Regions from separate parts of the Paenibacillus sp. FSL H8-0457 genome, predicted to be linked through region 1. Evidence: riboswitches for the same ligand, from Rfam matches in the RefSeq annotation. Region 1 holds a riboswitch; each other region holds the start of a gene.
What was found. Region 1 has a riboswitch for ZMP and ZTP ahead of rpiB (ribose 5-phosphate isomerase B). Riboswitches for the same ligand answer to the same signal wherever they lie in the genome.
Positions count from the first base shown of each region.

Region 2: it holds a riboswitch for ZMP and ZTP, as region 1 does, so the genes downstream of both, purT (phosphoribosylglycinamide formyltransferase 2) here and rpiB (ribose 5-phosphate isomerase B) in region 1, are expected to answer to the same signal.
Region 3: it holds a riboswitch for ZMP and ZTP, as region 1 does, so the genes downstream of both, MHI43_RS19630 (tetrahydrofolate dehydrogenase/cyclohydrolase catalytic domain-containing protein) here and rpiB (ribose 5-phosphate isomerase B) in region 1, are expected to answer to the same signal.

Region 1 is NZ_CP150293.1:6,637,780-6,641,471, reverse strand. It holds gene MHI43_RS30025 (manganese efflux pump) at 1-441, shown strand, start outside; gene MHI43_RS30020 (low molecular weight protein arginine phosphatase) at 497-1,084, shown strand; ZMP/ZTP riboswitch at 1,192-1,273, shown strand; gene rpiB (ribose 5-phosphate isomerase B) at 1,388-1,852, shown strand; gene MHI43_RS30010 (TIGR01440 family protein) at 1,933-2,517, shown strand; gene glyA (serine hydroxymethyltransferase) at 2,608-3,692, shown strand, end outside.
Region 2 is NZ_CP150293.1:4,304,838-4,308,529, forward strand. It holds gene purT (phosphoribosylglycinamide formyltransferase 2) at 243-1,403, opposite strand; ZMP/ZTP riboswitch at 1,486-1,566, opposite strand; gene MHI43_RS18865 (LysR family transcriptional regulator) at 1,627-2,502, opposite strand; gene dapA (4-hydroxy-tetrahydrodipicolinate synthase) at 2,614-3,489, shown strand.
Region 3 is NZ_CP150293.1:4,458,827-4,462,518, reverse strand. It holds gene MHI43_RS19640 (TIGR03943 family protein) at 1-624, opposite strand, end outside; gene MHI43_RS19635 (permease) at 732-1,742, opposite strand; ZMP/ZTP riboswitch at 1,897-1,976, shown strand; gene MHI43_RS19630 (tetrahydrofolate dehydrogenase/cyclohydrolase catalytic domain-containing protein) at 2,042-2,911, shown strand; gene MHI43_RS19625 (LacI family DNA-binding transcriptional regulator) at 3,188-3,692, shown strand, end outside.

The DNA of each region.
Region 1 (3,692 bases):
CATATGCTGGGCATCAGCTTCATGATCGCATTGTTTCACATGCTTATGCCGCTGGCGGGCTTGTTTGCCGGCCGCTATGTAGGCATGCTGCTGGGGCACGTCACAGGGTTTGCGGCCGGCGGGCTGCTTCTCCTGCTGGGTGGACATATGCTGTATAATGCTTGGCGGGGCGGGGAAGGTCAGCGCATTCATCCTACCGCGTTCTTCGGCATGCTGCTGTTTTCGCTCAGCGTCAGCATCGACTCCTTCTCGGTAGGCGTTTCGCTTGGAATGTTCGTGGATGATGTGCTGCTGATCGTGATCTCCTTCGGCGTCGTTGGCGGTTTGCTGTCCATTCTCGGCCTGCTGCTCGGCCGTCAGGTGAGCAACAAGCTGGGAGAGTACGGTGAAATGCTGGGCGGACTGATTTTGATCATCTTTGGCGTGATGTTTATCTTTTGACGCAATATTTGTTACAATAATCCCAAAACAACCTACAACGGGGAGGTACGGGACCGTGAAAAATATATTGTTTGTCTGCACGGGGAATACGTGCCGCAGCCCAATGGCGGAAGGGATGCTGCGCAAGCTCGCCAAACAGCGGGGCATTCCGCTGGAAACGCAATCCGCCGGCGTCTCGGCCGTAGACGGCATGCCGGTATCCCGTCATGCGGAATCGATACTGCGGGATCAGGATATTCAAGATCGCTTGGTATCTAAGCCGCTGACTCCGAATCTGGTGGAATGGGCAGACCTGATTCTGACGCTGACCCAGTCGCATAAGCAGTATGCGATTCGGCAGTTCCCGCATGCCGCCGACAAGATGCACACGCTGAAGGAATTTGTGGAGGATGACCGGCGGGTGCTGGATGATCTGCGGGAGCAGGACAGCCTGTACGCAACGCTCGAGCTGGCCAGATCGCTGGGCCGCGATGTCAGCGACCGCGACCGGGAGCGTCTGATCGAGCTGCGCCAGCGCATTCCGAGCTTCGATATCTCCGATCCCTTCGGCGGCTCGCGGGAGGAGTACGAGGCGACGGCGGCGGAGATTCGGACGGCGCTCTTCCGCCTGCTGGACAAGCTGGAAGCGGATCAGCATAAATAGGATCGGCTTCCACGGAAGCGAAGAGTAAATCTGGATCCGGGCTCAATATGGCTAAAAAAGCCGCTTGCCTTTCGCAGGGTATTGCTTTAAGATGAAGGTGAAAAACATGAATCCGATGTAACTGGCGACGAAGTGGATGAAACCACGATGGAGCATCGGAATATACGGCCGGTCGCCTGGGCAAAGAGCATTTGGAGCACAATACGTGCGCCGACTGCTCTTTTTTCGTCTTTTGCGTGGAGTTTGGGTTATAATGAAACAAGCTAAAACGCAAAAGCGAACATTCGAGGGGGTTTTTCATAGATGAAAATTGCATTGGGTACCGATCATGCCGGCATTCGTCTGAAAGAGGAGATCGTGGAGGTCATTCGGGGTCTTGGACACGAGGTGGAGGATCTTGGCTGCGGCTGTTCCGATTCCGTGGATTATCCCGATTACGCGCTTCCGGTGTGCGAGAAGGTGGTCTCGGGTGAAGCGGATCGGGGCATCCTGATCTGCGGAACGGGAATCGGCATGAGCATTGCCGCCAACAAGGTGCCGGGCATCCGCTGCGCGCTGACGCATGATGTATTTTCGGCCAAAGCCACGCGTGAGCATAATGACAGCAACGTGATTGCGCTGGGCGAGCGCGTCGTCGGCCCCGGGCTTGCTGCCGAGATCGTCAGCGCATGGCTGACAACGGATTTCAGCCAGGGCGAACGTCATGTCGGCCGCGTAAACAAGATCAAGGCCATCGAGGAGCGTTACCTGAAGAGCGAATCGCGATAGGTCGACGCGTAAAGCTGCTGCGGTTATTGCGTATGGAATGAAGCATCTTCTGTGAAAAAATTCATCGGGAGGACTGTGACATGACGGATATCTCCAAGGTTTCCTTGAGCGAACAGACGGCGCGGATCGTCCGCGAGCTGGCCGAAGCGGCAGCCTTAGGACCGGGCAAGGTGCTGGTCATCGGAGCCAGCACCAGTGAAGTGGTCGGACGCCGGATCGGCACAGGCGGCGCTCTTGAAACGGCGCAGCAGCTTCTTCAGGGCATTGCCGAGGTTCAAGCGGAATTCGGCTTCGCTGTAGCCTATCAATGCTGTGAGCATTTGAACCGGGCGCTAGTCATGGAGCGGGGACTGCTTGAAGAGCTGCGCCTGACGGAAGTGGCGGCTGTACCGATTCCGGGGGCGGGAGGCTCCATGGCCTCGGCGGCGTATCGGAGTATGAAGGAGCCCTGCCTTGCGGAATCCATTGAGGCCCATGCGGGTGTCGATATCGGCGAGACGCTGATCGGCATGCATTTGCGGAGAGTGGCGGTTCCGTTCAGGCCGAGCGAGCGTTATATCGGCGATGCGCGCGTAACGGCGGCTTACACCCGGCCGAAGCTGATCGGTGGGGAACGCGCCGTGTACCGGCTTGAGCAGCGGGATGATTCCACAATGTGCGATTGATTCGAATGAGAGCTCGCTTTAGTCATTAGGTAAACTTGTAGTCTTGACTTGGCAAGAGAAAATAACGATTGATTATGGGAGGATATGAACATGATGGAACATTTGCGGAAGAATGACCCGGCTGTATTGGAAGCGATGGATTTGGAACTGAAGCGTCAACGCAGCAACATTGAGCTGATTGCCTCCGAGAACATCGTCAGCGAAGCGGTTATGGAAGCCATGGGGACGGTGCTGACGAATAAATATGCGGAAGGCTACCCTGGCAAGCGTTATTACGGCGGCTGTGAGCGAGTGGATATCGTGGAGGATATCGCCCGCGACCGCGCGAAGGAATTGTTCGGTGCCGAGCATGCCAACGTTCAGCCGCACTCCGGCGCCCAAGCGAACATGGCGGTGTATTTGGCTGCGCTCAAGCCTGGAGATACCGTGCTCGGCATGAACCTGGCCCACGGCGGCCATTTGACTCACGGAAGCCCGGTTAACGCGTCCGGCCTTCTGTACAATTTCGTTGCATACGGCGTGCAGGAAGACACGTTCCTTATCGATTACGACGAAGTCCGCAAAGCGGCTTTCAAACACCGTCCTCGTCTGATCGTGGCGGGTGCAAGTGCATATCCTCGCATCATTGATTTCGAGAAGCTTGCTGCCATCGCGAACGACGTAGGCGCATTGTTCATGGTCGATATGGCTCATATTGCGGGTCTCGTTGCCGCGGGTCTTCACCCGAATCCGGTTCCGCATGCCCATTTCGTAACCACCACGACGCACAAGACCCTTCGCGGACCTCGCGGCGGCATGATTCTGTGCAAGAAGGCATGGGCACAGGCGATCGACAAAGCGGTGTTCCCAGGCTCCCAGGGCGGACCGCTCATGCATGTCATTGCTTCCAAGGCCGTTGCGCTTGGCGAAGCATTGGATCCGTCCTTCAAGACGTATGCAGAGAACGTCGTGAAGAACGCGAAAGTGCTGGCTGACACCCTGATCGAGGAAGGCCTGAACATCGTTTCCGGCGGAACCGATAACCATCTGATGCTGGTCGATACCCGCAATCTGGACATCACCGGCAAAGACGCAGAGAAGGTGCTGGATTCCATCGGGATTACCGTCAACAAGAACGCCATCCCGTTTGATCCGACGAGCCCGTTCGTCACGAGCGGTATCCGTATCGGTACGCC
Region 2 (3,692 bases), 2.3 Mb from region 1:
CATCGAATGGAAACATTATAATGGGTGAGGGTCGTTTGTATTCTTGTGTATCTTATCATGAAAGAACATAAATTTCTCCCTATTTATTCCCGAAATCAAAACTAAAAGCAAGTACTCGTGATCAGAAGAGTTTGTACTCCATTTGGATCCCTGATTTCTCTATAACTGAAAAGGCCAACCGGTCATTTCGGTTGGCCTTTTTCAACATGATGACATGTGATATCCCTATGGAATTCCGATGTTTATGCCTCTTCGACGGCAAGCTTATCCAAGGCCAGCTTCGCACGTGACCGCGCTTCTTCGACATCGCCGGCGGTTGACAGCGCGACTGCTACTCGTCTTCCGACCTTGGTTACCGGTTTGCCGAACATGCGAAGCTGCGTATTCGGAACGGCCAGCGCTTGCTCGGCGCCTGTAATCGTATAGTCTTCCAGCTCTCGGCCGGCTTTCAGGGGGCGGCTGGCTCCCGGCGTGATCAATTCGATCTCTGGTATCGGAAACCCGAGAATGGCACGGACATGAAGCGCAAATTCGGATAGATTTTGCGTGACCAGCGTAACCAGCCCAGTATCATGCGGACGCGGGGATACCTCGCTGAAGTATACCTTATCCTCGGCCAAAAACAATTCAACGCCGAACAAGCCGTATCCGCCAAGCTCGTCGGTAATCTTCCGCGCAATATATTTAGCTTCCTCGATTTGCGCTTCAGACATATCGTGCGGCTGCCACGATTCGATATAATCTCCGCTTTCCTGAATATGCCCGATCGGCGCACAGAAGCTTGTTCCATTGACGGAGCGGACGGTCAGAAGCGTGATTTCCGACTGGAATGAAATGAATTCCTCAATGATCACCCTTCCGTTCTGCACGCGGCCGCCTTCCATGGCGATGTTCCAGCAGGACTCGATATCCCCTTCCGAACGGCACACGCTTTGACCTTTGCCGGAGGAGCTCATCAGCGGTTTGATCACGCACGGAAAACCCATGTCCAGGACAGACTGCTTGAATTCCTCATAGGTATCGGCAAATCGATAGTCCGCAGTCGGCAGTCCCAACTCCTCTGATGCCAACCGGCGGATCCCTTCACGGTCCATCGTAAGCTTTGCGGCTCTGGCGGTAGGAATCACCCGATACCCCTCATCCTCCAGCTTCACCAGCTCCGCAGTAGCCAGCGCTTCAATCTCCGGAACGATCAGGTCCGGCTTTTCCAACTCAATAATAGCGCGCAGCTTCTCTCCGTCCAGCATATCGATCACATGGCTGTGATCGGCAACGTGCATGGCAGGAGCATCGGCATAACGATCGACGGCTACGGTTTGGACACCCAATCGTTGTGCTTCAATTACGACTTCTTTCCCTAGTTCTCCGGATCCCAGCAGCAATATTTTTTTCGTTTTGAACATCGTTGTTTTATCCCCTTTTCATAGTTTCAGAGACGATAGAAGCCCAAGAAAATAATAAAGAGGTAAGGGAAATAAACTCCCTTACCTCTGCCCAGGCGTACGGCCGTTGTCATTCATGTGCTCCCTCATGGTTCCCCATGCTACGCCAGTCACACATAAACCTATACATTGTTACATAAATGATACTGAATCTTTTCGTTAAATGCAATATCAGCCTGCGTCTTTAAGATTTAGACTTCAACATTTCGATCATATCCCGAAGCGAGTGTGACAGCCATTTCTTAGGATGAATGACAATCTGGATGTCCAGTCGAATGTCAGGGTGTTGAAAGGGAAGAATCGCCAGCTCTCCCCTCTTGATTTCCTCCTCTGCTACCATTCTCGGCAATAGTGAGATGCCGGTACCGGACATGATATATCTTTTGATTGCCTCGGGGTTGCCCAATTCCAAACCAATACGGACGGGAGCTCCGCTGGCGCGCAGCACTTTTTCCAACATGATCCGGTAATTGCAAGTATCCTCGGTCATAATCCATTCGTAATCAGCCAGATACTCCAGCTCGATGACGGGCAACCTGAGAAGCGGATGATCCGGATGGGCAATCAGATGGAGGGGCTCTTCCCGGATCGGGATCCAATTCAATGAAGTGTCTTCCGGTTTGTTCTCCAGAATAAGCCCGAGATCGTACTCACCCTCTCTTACCTTACTGACGATGCTATCTTCACGATCCGTTTGCAAGCGGATGGCAAGATCTTCATGCTCCTGTCTTAGCCGATGAAGGACGGATGGAAGAAAATATGCGGCAAGCGAATCGATCGTTCCAATCGATAAGATGCCCCCGCCTTGTTTCGTCAGCTTTTCCTTAGACTGCTGGAACAGATCCAGCATTTGGACAGCATACTTGAACAGCTCCTCCCCTGACTTCGTCAGGCGCAGGCCTCTGCCATACCGTTCAAACAGCTTGACGCCGTATTCCTTCTCCAGCTTCTGAATCTGGGTGGTAACGCTGGATTGTGCATAACCCAATTCGTCAGCAGCTTTAGTAAAGCTCTTTCGAACAGCAACCTCCCTGAAGGTTTGCAGATAGATCAGTTCCATCGCTCTCTCCTCATCAATAATATTGATAATAACTATCTATTATTATAGATAACACCGATCCCGATTCCCATGGTAAAGTAAAGCCACAATTCATGAAATGGAGGAAAGATCATGTTGAGTCCGCAAGATTTGAGAGGTATTTATGTTCCGGTGGTCACTCCCTTTTCACATGAATACGCATTGGATGTTCCGTCTTATCATCGTTATTTGGAGAATTTGTTATCCCATGACATTCAAGGATTGATCATCAACGGTACGACCGGAGAGGCGCCGACGGTAACTTGGGAAGAGGTCGTTCAAGTGGTGGAGGAAACGCGAAAAGGTCTGGACGGGCGGCAATTGCCGGTCATTATTGGTACGGGTACCAACGATACGTTCTCCAGCATGAAGCGGACGGAATGGGCAGGACATATCGGGGCAGACGCGGTATTGGTGGTCACGCCGTATTACAGCCGCCCTTCGATTGAGGGCATTATACAACATTTCTGCAAAGTCGCGGAGGTGGGGATACCGGTTATTTTGTACGAAGTTCCTTCGCGCACTGGAATTTCCTTACCGGTCGATGCCATTCGAAGAATCATGGAGATCCCCGGTGTCATCGGAATGAAGGACAGCACTGCGAGTACGGAGCTTATGAGAAGCTTGTCTCCATACGATACGAAGCCTGTTCTATGCGGGGACGATGTCCGCTTTCATGAGATGCTGCGTCATGGTGCATCCGGGGGCATTTTGGCGTCGGCCAATGTGAATACCGAGGCTTTTATTCGTGTGTATCAATTAGCTGCCCAAGGGGATTATTCTCGTTCCGAAAAGGAGTTTGAAGTGCTGCTTCCCGTTATTCATCAGTTGTTCGCAGAATCCAATCCAGCTCCGCTAAAATGGCTTCTTGCCAAGCAAGGCCTTATCTCATCCGACACCCTGCGCCTGCCGATGGGCCCCATTACGGATGAGCTCAAGCTATCTTTGGATCAAGCATTCAAAGGCTGAGAAACTTTAAATCATGGACGTAACAGGTTTCTCCTCAAGAGTGGCGGGACGCATTCGCTTCCTTGCCATGCTTGAATGGATGATTCGAAGCTATAGGGCGCACATGCTTTCAATCAGTAGATGATGGGATGGATGATACTGACATTTTACGCAAAAAAAGATATCCTGCTTAGATCTATCGCTTTAAAGGATTGATGAATGAA
Region 3 (3,692 bases), 2.2 Mb from region 1:
TTGAAAATGCTGTTTGTACATATCCATGGCCCCAACGGTCTCCGAGAAAATGTCCGGCTCCACTCGGATGACGGGTAAGGTATATAAGCGCTTGGCCAGCTCCGCGAATTCCACGCTGTAGATGTCTTTGGGAACAAAACGCTCGTTCAGTGCGATGTCCTCCGCTGCCGCCAGGTCATCATTCGTTCCATGCTTCTCCATGCCCGATACGGCGGGAGCATTCCGCTCCTCGGTTTTACGGCGAACATCGGGGTTCGGATAGGTGTAGATCATGCCTTTTTTGGCCGCCATATCGCTGCCGAGGGCTTGGTCCGGCAGGAGCAGGCCGAACAGCAGCGGCACCGAGAATAACCCGTAAACCGATATGTTTTTGATCAGTCCGCTGGGCAGGGGGTGCTCGCAATCGCACACCTCGCCGGAAACTCCCGCAATGGCGTGCCACAGCATGCCGAAAGCTATGAACAACAGCGGCACGGGACAGAGCAGAAGCAGGGTCTGCATATGGGGAGCCAAGTAATAGTCCAGCGAATTTGATGCGTTCAAATGCATGATATAGGCGGCCAGAGCTGCGATAAGCAGCGATCGCAGTATATAGTGGCTTCGCAGGCTCAGACTGGGATTCACGTCCCGAACACCTCCAATCTCAAGTGGATATCCGAAGGCATAACAGCCTGAAGGTGCCGTTATTCCAACCGTTTTCGTGTATTGCCACTCTAGTTTGTTTACTACACCTAACCGCCGAATAGCGCGTTGACGGTTACAGAGCCGATAAAGACAAGCGTAATCACCAGCAGGCTTAAACCGATCACGAATTTGGTCTTGAAGGTAGCCGACAGCATGAGCAGGCTTTTGAAATCCAGCATCGGGCCGAGAACCAGGAAGGAAACCAGCGGGCCGACGGTAAAGGTGTGCGTGAATGCCGATGCCACGAAGGCGTCCGAAGTTGAGCAGAGGGACAGGATGAAGGCAAATCCCATCATGAACAGATAGGAGGCGGCAGGACCGTTCCCCAGAGCCAGCAGTTCCTCCCTCGGAATGAAGGATTGGATGCAGGCCGTCAGGAAAGCACCCAGGACTAAATATTTGCACATCTCGATCAGCTCGTCTCCGGCGTGGACAAACATGCTTCTCCAGGTTTTGGGATGCTCATGCAACAAACGTTCCCCCTTGCTGGAGCCCTGTTCGGCGAACTCTTGAAGAGAACGCTTCAGGGGGCTGCTTTTTGAAAAAACATAGACGAGCAAACCCGTCGTCACCGCGACTGCAAAAGCCAGTCCCATTCGTCCGATCATCACTTCGGGATGCGAACGGAAGGCCATGATCGTTGATGCGAATACAATGGGATTCAGAATAGGACCGCTGAGGATAAAGGTGACGGCGATATAGGCGGGCATACCTTTCAGCATCAACCTGCGAACGACCGGGATCATCCCGCATTCGCAGATGGGAAACAGGATGCCGAGCATGGAAGCGAACAGGACGCCAACCACCGGATTCTTCGGCGTGAGACGCCGCACCCATTGCTCTTTTACGAACAGCTGCAGAAGGGACGACAGCAGCACTCCAAGCAAAATAAAAGGAAGTGCCTCAAGGAAGATGCCCGTGAAGACGGTTTTAATCTGCTGTAGGTCTTGGCTGGATATGGGGTTGAAGTCCCTCTGCAGCCATATCGTCAAGACCGGAATCACGAACACAAGCGGCAGTATAAAGGGCAGCATTTTGAAGATCGCCGGATATCTCATCAAGGCCTCCTGGAGCGAATTGTTCTTAAGACATTCTATGCTTGTACCATCGGCAACATACGTGATTCCAGGCAATAAATCAAAAACTTTACGATTAAAGGGCTGCCGCATAGCCGGTGGCGCGAAGTCCAAAGTCGTGATATATTAAAAAAAGTTATCCATGTGTTACTGGCGTAGCTTGGGTCACCAAGAGGGAGCACATGGGATCATATGCCGTACGCCTGGGCAAGAGGTAAGGAGACGTTTGAGTCGCCTTGCCTCTTTATGTTTTTAATACAATGGCGAAGGAGCGGATTAGCATGAGTAAGGAACCCGTAATTTTGGATGGAAAAAAAGTATCCGATAATATCAAGGCAAAACTGACGGTGAAGGTACAGGAATTGAAACAGCAAGGGGTAACCCCTTGTCTGGCAACGATTCTGGTTGGCGATGATCCTGCTTCGGCGACCTATGTGCGGATGAAGGGAAATGCGTGCGAGCGGCTTGGCATCATATCCAAAAAAGTAGTGCTGGAGACATCGACAACGACGGAGGAGCTGATTGCCGCGATTCAAGCACTGAACGAGGATCCGAACGTCCACGGTATTCTGCTTCAGCACCCGGTACCGCACCATATCGATGAGCGGGCGGCTTTTGATGCCATCGACATTAAAAAAGACGTGGATGGAGTAACCACGCTCGGGTTCTCGCAAAATGCGTTTGGTTTCGCCGATTACCCGTCATGTACGCCGGCGGCGATTATCGCGATTATGGACTATTACAGCCTGCCGATCGAAGGGAAGCATGCGGTGGTGGTCGGACGCAGTCCGATTCTGGGCAAGCCGGTATCGATGATGCTGCTCAATCGTAACGCCACGGTTACGATCTGCCATTCGAGAACGAAGAACCTTGGGGAGATTGTGTCCCAAGCGGATATTGTGGTTGCGGCCGTAGGCAAGCCTAATTTCATTCAAGGGGACTGGATCAAGCCGGGTGCCGTCGTGTTAGACGCCGGTTACAATAAAGGAAACATCGGGGACTGCGATTACGAAGCCTGCGTCAAGGCGGCATCCGCAATCACGCCGGTACCGGCGGGCGTCGGCCCCGTGACGATAGCGACATTGCTGAAGCATACCGTCGAATCGGCCGAGCGAACCGTCCGAGGCAAAGGGAATGCACTTGACCATTAGTATGTGAAGTAAGGCTGCACCCATGAATCATCCCCTTCGAATCCTTCATTTCATGCCAGAGCCTGGAACATAGAAGCAAATATGGACCATGCAATGCTAGGCTTGGAGCCCGCATTTCACGGACCCCTGGACGTCATGGTATAGTTAGGAATAAGCGAATTACGAAGGGGAGAGATTCATGTTTATACGAATCATGGCCTGTTGTGCGGGACAACAGGGAGCTGCAGAGAATGATCCGTTCGATGCTGCGCTGCTAACGGCTCCGGAGATCTTGGCATGAAGAACACGATCGCCGATATTGCCCACAAAGCCGGAGTTGCCAAAAGCACGGTCTCCCGTTTCTTGAACGGAGGATCCGTCAGTCATGCGACACGCCGCAAGATTGAGCAGGTTATTCAGGAAACCGGCTATATCCCGAATTCTTTTGCGCAAAGCCTGAAAGCGAAAAAAACGAGCATGATCGGCACCATTATGCCGCGTCTGGACTCCTTCTCCGCATCGCAGACTGTCGCCGGCATGGACGAAGAATTAAGAAAACACGGATATCAGCTTCTGATCATCAACGCAAGCCAGGATTTATCCAGGGAGATCGAAGCGCTGTATGATCTCGCCAGACAAAAAATATCAGGCATTATTCTGTTCGCCACGCAGGTGACGGAAACCCATCTTGCCGCGATTCAAGAGATCGGCATTCCGGTCATTCTGCTCGGACAACAGCATGACCATGTCCACAGCATGATCTATAACGATTATGCCGCAGGTTATGACATGGGCCGGTACG